2 regions of the Streptomyces sp. ActVer genome follow, and region 1 is predicted to be linked to the other one. Evidence: riboswitches for the same ligand, from Rfam matches in the RefSeq annotation. Region 1 holds a riboswitch; the other holds the start of a gene.

Region 1 (4,505 bases):
GCAGGCGTGACGCCGCCTCGCTGTACGTCGTCCCGTACGGGTGTGACGCGAGCTCATCCCACCCGGCGTCGCCCGTACGTCATACCGCTTGTTGCTTCGCTGCTGTGCGGGCTGCTGTAACGCTTCTTCTCAAGTCTCGGCAACGGGATCCGGCAGGGACCGGGTTCAGTGCTTGCGGCGGCGGCCGCTCCCGCCACGCAGAGGAGCCCTGGCGTCCGACTGGGGCTGGGGCTGCGGCTGTTCCTGTTGTGCCGGGGCGGCGGGGCCCGGGCGGTCCGCCGAGACCACCAGGGCGGCGAGGACCGTGGTCACCGGCACGGAGGCGACCAGTCCGATCGAGCCGACGAGCGTGCGCACGATCTCCTCGGCGACCAACTCGCTGTTGGCCACCGTCCCCACGCTGCTCTGCGCGATGGAGAACAGCAGCAGCAGCGGTAGCGCGGCGCCCGCGTACGCGAGGACGAGCGTGTTGACGACCGACGCGATGTGGTCGCGGCCGATACGGATGCCCGCGCGGTACAGCCCGCGCCGGCCCATCGTCGGATTGGCCTCGTGCAGCTCCCAGACCGCAGACGTCTGCGTCACCGTCACGTCGTCGAGCACACCCAGCGAACCGATGATGATGCCCGCGAGCAGCAGGCCGCTCATGTCGATGGACGGGTACAGCCCGTGGATCAGACCGGTGTTGTCGTCCGTGTTGCCGGTCAGCGAGGCCCAGTCGATGAACAGCGAGCCGAGCAGCCCGATCAGCAACAGGGAGAGCAGGGTGCCGAGCACCGCCACCGACGTACGGGCCGACAGCCCATGGCACAGATAGAGCGCGATCAGCATGATGGCGCTCGCCCCGACCACCGCCACGGCCAGGGGGTTCGAGCCCTGCAGGATTGCGGGGAGGATGAAGAACGTCAGGATGAGGAAGCTGGCGGCCAGTGCGACCAGTGCCATGACACCGCGCATCCGGCCCACCAGGACCACGGCGACGGCGAAGATGCCGGCGAGCACCGTCATCGGGAGCTTGCGGTTCACGTCGGTGACCGAGTACTGGAGCTCCTTGGGGGCGTCCGGCGCATACGCGACGATCACCTTCTGGCCCTGCTCCAGCTGCCGCGAGGAGTCCGGCTGGACGATCTCCGTGAACGTACGGCCCTTGTCCTTGCCGGTGTCGACCCGGACCGTCGCCTTCTTGCAGCTGCCGGACGCCTGTTGCTGCGCCGACGAGCCCTCGGCGGTCGACGTGTCCCCGGTCGGCGTCTCCCCCGAAGCGTTCACCGACTTGCAGTCGACCTTGTCGACCTTGGTCACCGTGGCCTGCTGGGTCTGCCGGTCGAAGCCGACACCGGTGCGTTCGTGCCCCGGGGCGCCGCCGGGCCAGAGCACCACGAGGCCGACGACGACCGCCGCCGCGAAGGGGATCAGCACGGCCGCGATGACCTTGCGCAGATGCGTCGAGACGGGTGCCGCGGGTCCGTGACTGTGCGAGTGGCCGTGCCCGCCGCCACCCGGTCCACCGCCGTCACCACCGCCGGGCCGGTCTCCGCCGCCGCCCGACCCGGGGCCGTGGGGTCCGTGCCCTGGGCCGCCGCCGTGCCCATGGCCGTCGTGACCGTGTCCGTGGGGCGGTTCGGACGGCCGGAGTGGGGGCTGTTGCGTCGTGGTCACCGACCGATCATCGCAAGAGCGGCCCGGGCCCACTGTTCACCGCGCCACATCTGACGCTAGCGTGGGGGCACCTTTGCACACGCGGGAGCTCGGAGCACCGGGCTGAGAGGGCGCTGGCCTCCGTAGACGCGATGTTTCACGTGGAACATCGCCGGAACGGAAATCGCTGCGTCGACCGCCGAACCTGTTACCGGGTAATGCCGGCGTAGGGAGTAGGTCTCATGACCAACAAGGATGCACGCACGCCTGCCTCCAGCCTGACGGACGGGGCGTTTGTCTCGGCCGAGAGCGGTGGAGTGACTGCTTCGCCCGAGAACGGCGAGGCCGGGAAGTCCATCGGCTGGCACAAGGCGTATGTCGAGGGTTCGCGCCCCGACCTGCGGGTGCCGGTCCGTCAGGTGCACCTCACCAACGGGCAGTCGGTCACTCTGTACGACACCTCAGGCCCGTACACCGATCCGACCGTCGACACCGACGTACGCAGGGGTCTCGGAGCCCTCCGGGCCAACTGGATCATCGCCCGCGGTGACACCGAGGAGTACGCGGGCCGACCCGTCCGCCCCGAGGACGACGGGATCAAGCACACCTCGCCGCGCGGCGGACTGCGCAACCTCGACGCGGTCTTCCCGGGGCGTCCGCGCCAGCCCCGGCGCAGCCGTGACGGACAGGCGGTGACGCAACTCGCGTACGCCAGGCGGGGTGAGGTCACGCCGGAGATGGAGTACGTGGCCATCCGGGAGAACGTTTCTCCCGAGGTCGTCCGCGAGGAGATCGCGGCGGGCCGGGCCGTGCTGCCGGCCAACGTCAACCACCCGGAGATCGAGCCGATGATCATCGGCAAGCGGTTCCTGGTGAAGGTCAACGCCAACATCGGCAACTCTGCGGTCACCTCCTCCATCGAGGAGGAGGTCGAGAAGATGACCTGGGCGACCCGCTGGGGCGCCGACACGGTCATGGACCTGTCCACCGGCCGCAACATCCACACCACCCGCGAGTGGGTGCTGCGAAACTCCCCCGTCCCCATCGGCACGGTCCCGCTCTACCAGGCGCTGGAGAAGGTCGACGGGCGGGCCGAGGAGCTCACCTGGGAGATCTACAAGGACACGGTCGTCGAGCAGGCCGAGCAGGGCGTGGACTACATGACTGTCCACGCGGGCGTGCGGCTGCCGTTCGTCCCGCTTACGGCGAACCGCAAGACCGGCATCGTCTCGCGCGGCGGCTCGATCATGGCGGCCTGGTGCCTGGCGCACCACAAGGAGTCGTTCCTGTACGAGAACTTCGAGGAACTCTGCGAGATCCTCGCGGCGTACGACGTCACGTACTCGCTGGGCGACGGGCTGCGGCCCGGGTCGATCGCGGACGCCAACGACGCAGCACAGTTCGCGGAGTTGAGGACGCTCGGGGAACTCAACAGGGTCGCGAAGCGTTTCAACGTACAGACCATGATCGAGGGCCCGGGGCATGTCCCGATGCACAAGATCAAGGAGAACATCGACCTTCAGCAGGAGATCTGTGATGAAGCTCCGTTCTATACGCTCGGCCCGCTGACGACGGACGTCGCGCCGGCGTACGACCACATCACCTCCGGCATCGGTGCCGCGATGATCGCCTGGTGGGGCACGGCCATGCTCTGCTACGTCACGCCCAAGGAGCACTTGGGCCTGCCCAACCGTGACGACGTCAAGACGGGCGTCATCACCTACAAGATCGCGGCCCATGCGGCGGACCTCGCCAAGGGACATCCGGGCGCACAGGAGTGGGACGACGCGTTGTCGGACGCCCGCTTCGAGTTCCGCTGGGAGGACCAGTTCAACCTGGCCCTCGACCCCGACACGGCCCGGGAGTTCCACGACGAGACCCTCCCGGCCGAGCCCGCCAAGACAGCGCACTTCTGCTCCATGTGCGGGCCGAAGTTCTGCTCGATGAAGATCAGCCACAGCATCACCGAGCAGTTCGGCGGCACGGCGGCTGCGGGAGCGACGGCCGAAGAGGTCGCCGAGGGAATGCTCCAGAAGTCGAAGGAGTTCGCGGCGAGCGGGAACAGGGTGTACCTGCCCATGGCCGACTGACTCCGGTGCGCTGTCCGACCCTTCTCCGAGGCCCCGGCCGGCCAGGCCGGGGCCCTGCGGAGAAACACGACGCCTTGCTCCAAGTCGTAACGGTAGAGAGAAGATCGCGCATGACGTGATCAACTTCCCTACCCTGCCTGGCATGGGCGGGATCGATGTGGCCAACGGGGTTGTCGGCGCTGTGCTGGGGATGCTGTTCGCAGTGCTGTTCCAGCAACCCCTGCAGAACGGCTGGTACAGGCTGCGAACCCGCTCGACCCGTGCCGTACGCACCCTGCGGCAGCGGGAAGAGTCCAGCCCGGCGTGGAGAACCTTCTCCCTGGGGCCACTTCACACCTCGGCCCTGATCGTCGAAGGGGACGGTGAGTTCTTCATATCCCCTGAATCCGTCTATGTCCAAGTGCTCGACGAGGAGATCGAGCTGCCTTCGGACATGGCCGGCTGGCGGGCCGAACTCGAGGAGGAGAACACGCGTGCGCGGACGGAGGGCCGGGCACCGTTGTGGAACGGTCCTCGCTACGCGGTCGAATCGCTCGACGTGTCCCGAACCGCGCTCGACGAGCACCCCGAAGTCCATCTGCGCCTGCGTCCGACGGACTACTTCACCTTCCTGGCGGCTCAACAGCTCGACCGGCGTCTGCCCGACGGAACAAGCCCGCGGTCCCGCTATCTCGACCCGGACGATCCGCTGTCGGCACCCGCATTCCTGCAGTGCAGCTTCGCCGTGAACGTCGCGGTGGTGACCGCCGACGACATGGTGGTCGTGAGCCAGCGAAG
Region 2 (4,505 bases), on a different contig from region 1:
CCATCCCGCCGACCGCGATGCGCGCGTCGACGCGGTAGCGGCCGTCGAGCACGTGCCCGACCATGGGGTCTCCCCGGCCGGAGGCTGGGGAAGGGTCCTGAAGGGTCGTATCCACGCAGGTGAGTGTACGAGCCGCCACTGTCAACGCCGCCCGCACGGGCGATTCCGGGGCGGTACTGCAGCCGAGCTGTGACGGACGTCGCACCGTGACCGATACCGTGCGGCGCCTGGATTCAGACAGGTGTTCAGGCCAAAAGTCAGAAAGCGGGCCTTTCCGGGTCCAATCGGGCGACACCCTCCACTGGAGACGACGCCTCGGCGAAGTGGCGGCGCGGGATGCGCCCCGCGCGGTACGCGAGCCGGCCCGCCTCGACCGCGTGCCGCATGCCCTCGGCCATCAGCACCGGCTCCTGTGCCCGGGTCACGGCCGAGGCGAGCATCACACCGGCGCACCCCAGCTCCATGGCGAGCGCGGCGTCCGACGCCGTACCGGTGCCCGCGTCCAGGATCACCGGCACGCGCGCGTGCTCCACGATCAGCTGGAAGTTGTGCGGGTTGCGGATGCCGAGCCCGGACCCGATCGGCGAGCCGAGCGGCATGACCGCGGCGCACCCCACGTCCTCCAGCTTGCGGGCGAGCACCGGGTCGTCGTTCGTGTACGGGAGGACCGTGAAGCCGTCGTCGACCAGGGTCTCGGCTGCGTCGAGCAGTTCGATCGGGTCGGGCAGCAGGGTGCGCTCGTCGGCGATGACCTCCAGCTTGACGAGGTCCGTGCCGAGCGCCTCACGCGCGAGCCGGGCCGTCAGGACGGCCTCCCCGGCGGTGAAACAGCCCGCCGTGTTGGGCAGCACGCGGATGCCCAGCCGATCCAGCACGGACAGGACCGAGCCGTGGGCCCTGGGGTTCACGCGGCGCATCGCGACCGTTGTCAGTTCGGTGCCGGACGCGACGAGCGAGCGTTCCAGGACGTCGAGGCTGGGCGCGCCACCGGTGCCCATGATCAGACGGGACGTGAAGGACGTACCGCCGAGGACGAAGGGATCGTCGGCCATGGGTCAGCCTCCTTGGACGGCGGTGAGGACTTCGACGCGGTCTCCCTCGGAGAGGAGGGTCTTCGACCACTGCGCGCGCGGGACGACGGTTTCGTTGAGTGCGGCGGCGACACCGGAGGGGGCCGTGGTGAGCGCGGCGACGAGGGTGTCGAGGGCGGTGTCCGGGGCGAGCTGCCGCCGCTCCCCGTTGACGAAGATGCTCATACTCATGCGCGCTGCTCCGAGAGTGCGGCGGCGCCGAACCGCCTGGGTGTGAACGGGCGGGCCTCGTCGGGGAGTTCACCGGTGGTCAGGGCGTGCGCCATCACGTCCCCGGTGACGGGCGTGAGGAGTACGCCGTTGCGGTAGTGGCCGGTCGCCAGCAGCAGACCGGGGAGTTCGGTCGGGCCGAGCAGGGGCGCGTTGTCGGGGGAGCCCGGACGCAGTCCGGCCCGCGTCTCGGTGAGCGGCAGCTCGGTGATGCCGGGGACGAGTTCGTGGGCGTCCCGCAGCAGCTCGTACACCCCGCCCGCGGTCACCGTGGTGTCCCAGCCCAGCTCCTCGCTGGTCGCGCCGACGACCAGTTCGCCGCTCTCCCGCGGCACCAGATAGATGTGGTTGCCGCGGACGACGGCACGCACGCTACGGCTGAGGAAGGGCGCGAACCGCTTCGGGACCGTCAGCCGCAGCACCTGTCCCTTCACGGGGCGCACCGGCGGCAGCACGTTGTCGGGGACGCCCGCGAAGCGTCCGCTGAGACTGCCCGCGGCGAGGACGACCTGGCCCGCCGACAGCTCGGTGCCGTCCGACGTCACGACTCCGGTGGCCCGGTCCCGTACGACGGTCAGGCGGTCGGCCCACGTCCGGTGGAAGGCCACTCCGGCCCGCTCGCAGGCCGTGACCAGGGCCCCGGCGAGCCGCCGCGGATCGATCTGGTGGTCGCCGTCGACCCGCAGCCCGCCGCGCACGCCCGGCGCGAGCATCGGCTCCAGACGCCGGCACTCACGGCCGCTGAGCCACTCCGACTCCAGGCCCGACCGGCGTTGCAGGGCGTGCACTTCGCGCAGATGGGCGCGGTCGTCGGCGTCGAGCGCGACGGCCAGCGCGCCGCACTGCCGGTATCCGACGTCCTGGCCGGTCGCCTCGGTCAGCTCGACCGCGAAGTCCGGATAGCGGCGTGCCGAGGCCAGATTGAGGCCGAGGAGGGTCTGCTCGCCGTAGTGGAGTTCGGTGACGGCGGCCAGCATCCCGGCCGCGACCTGCGCGGCGCCGCCGCCGGGCTCCGGGTCCACGAGCGCGGTCGTGAACCCGTGCTGCGCGGCCCGCCAGGCCGTGACCAGGCCGATGATCCCGCCCCCGACGACCAGGACGTCTGAGGTGCGCCTCGCATCGGTTGCATCGGTTGTGCCGGGTGTAACGGATGTCTCCGGTGTACGCGACATGGGCGTCCAGCCCCTCCCTTCGCCGGCATGACCCGGATCAGGTTCGTACGGTCGGAGGCCGTCCCAGCCTCCCTCTCAGCCCGGTGCGTCCGGACTCCCGCGAGTGCTTTACGTTGGCCACCCTAGCCCTTCGCCCCAACAGCCTGTAAGGGAGCCTTCACGCATGGCCCGCTCGCTCGACGGACTCTCCCTCGCCCCGGTCGCCGACCAGGCGCCGGGTCAGGTGGGCACCCGCACCCGGTTTGCCTACCACGAGAAGGACGGCGAGATCTGGGCCGAGTACGCGGGCGGCGACGTCGTACGCGGTCATCTCGTGGGCACGCGCGCGGGCGACCGGCTCGACTTCCGGTACGTGCAGCTGAAGGTGGACGGCACCACCTCGTCCGGGCACTGCGTCTCCCTGGTCCTCGAACTGCCCGACGGGCGGGTGCGCCTGGAGGAGACCTGGGAGTGGGAGTCCCAGGAGGGCAGCGGGACAAGTGTGGTCGAAGAGGTCACCGCGGACTGACGCTGTGCAACAGCTCACCGATCGCGCCCCCTGACCGACGATTTCACCTGTGTCTATGGTGATCGTGTGAGTGAGCAGACGCAGCGACGGAGCCCGGCGGCGCGACGGAGCGCCGTGATCGTCGGGGCGGGCATGGCCGGCGTACAGACCGCCGTCGCCCTGCGGGAACGGGGCTTCACCGGAAGCGTGACCCTGATCGGCGCGGAGCCTCACCAGCCGTACGACCGGCCGCCGCTGTCCAAGGCCGTGCTGCTCGGCAAGGCCGAGGACTCCGCCTTCGACGTCGACTTCGAAGCGCTCGACGTGGAGCTCCGCCTGGGGCTCGAAGTGACCGGCGTGCATCCCTCGCGGCACGAACTCGACACGGTCGACGGCCCGGTTCCCTACGACGTCCTGGTCATCGCCACCGGCGCCGAGCCGATCCAACTGCCGGGCGCCCAGGGCGTACCCGGGGTCCATCTGCTGCGCACGCTCGACGACGCCGCGCGGCTGCGCCCCGTTCTCGCCCGGCAGCACGACATCGTGGTGGTGGGTGCCGGCTGGATCGGCGCGGAGTTCGCCACGGCGGCGCGCGAGGCGGGCTGCGCGGTGACCGTCGTGGAGGCCGCCGACCGGCCGCTCGCCGGTGTGCTGCCCGAGGAGGTGGCCACTCCGATGGCCGCCTGGTACGCGGACAGCGGGGCGGTGCTGCGCACCCACGCGCGCGTGGAGCGCGTCGAGCCCGGCGAGGTGGTGCTCGACGACGGCTCGCGGCTGCCCGCGGGTGCCGTCGTCGTCGGCATCGGGGCGCGGCCCGCCACGGCCTGGCTGGCCGGTTCCGGGATCGAGCTCGGCGCCCGTCGCGAGATCGTCGCGGACGACCACCTGCGCACCTCCGCCCCGGACGTGTACGCGGTCGGAGACTGCGCCTCGTTCCCGTCCGGCCGTTACGGGGAGCGCCTGCTCGTCCACCACTGGGACAACGCCCTCCAGGGCCCGCGCACGGTCGCGGCGAACATCGTCGGCGAGACGTCCGCCGCGTACGACCCCGTGCCGTACTTCTGGTCCGAGCAGTTCGGCCGCTTCGTCCAGTACGCGGGCCATCACGGGTCCGCCGACGCCATGGTCCGGCGCGGTGACCCGGCCGGACCGTCCTGGTCGGTGTGCTGGCTCCGCGAGAGCCGCCTGGTCGCGGTCCTGGCGGTGGGACGGCCACGGGACCTGGCACAGGGCAAGCGGCTGATCGAGGCGGGCACGCCGATGGACTCGGGGCTCCTCTCGGATCCGGCGTTGCCGCTCAAGGGTGCGACGGCCTGAGCGCTCGGCCGTGGCGCTCCGCCGGGCCGCCTGGTCGGAGGGCCGTTCGATGTCTGTGGGCCGTCCGTAGCTGGTCGCGCCCACGCGGCGGAGCCGCACATGTCACAGCCCCGCGCCCCTGACGGGTCGCGGTCCGGGCGCGAGGGGGCCGCGGGGCACCGGGCGTGACACGGTCGCACCGGCCCGGGTACCGACTGTCAGTCCGAGATGGCAGGCTTGTGTCCGTGA

Evidence for each region. Region 1 has a riboswitch for thiamine pyrophosphate ahead of thiC (phosphomethylpyrimidine synthase ThiC). Riboswitches for the same ligand answer to the same signal wherever they lie in the genome.
Region 2: another riboswitch for thiamine pyrophosphate. It lies ahead of thiO (glycine oxidase ThiO); the one in region 1 lies ahead of thiC (phosphomethylpyrimidine synthase ThiC).

Annotation. Positions count from the first base shown of each region.
Region 1 covers NZ_JAPWHT010000006.1:39,499-44,003, reverse strand. The annotation lists gene O3Q52_RS02155 (YibE/F family protein) at 166-1,659, opposite strand; TPP riboswitch at 1,731-1,888, shown strand; gene thiC (phosphomethylpyrimidine synthase ThiC) at 1,881-3,728, shown strand; gene O3Q52_RS02145 (hypothetical protein) at 3,871-4,505, shown strand, end outside.
Region 2 covers NZ_JAPWHT010000135.1:9,928-14,432, reverse strand. The annotation lists gene pknB (Stk1 family PASTA domain-containing Ser/Thr kinase) at 1-64, opposite strand, end outside; gene O3Q52_RS22620 (thiazole synthase) at 258-1,052, opposite strand; gene thiS (sulfur carrier protein ThiS) at 1,056-1,256, opposite strand; gene thiO (glycine oxidase ThiO) at 1,259-2,473, opposite strand; TPP riboswitch at 2,471-2,584, opposite strand; gene O3Q52_RS22605 (hypothetical protein) at 2,637-2,981, shown strand; gene O3Q52_RS22600 (NAD(P)/FAD-dependent oxidoreductase) at 3,114-4,277, shown strand; gene O3Q52_RS22595 (Rv2175c family DNA-binding protein) at 4,502-4,505, shown strand, end outside.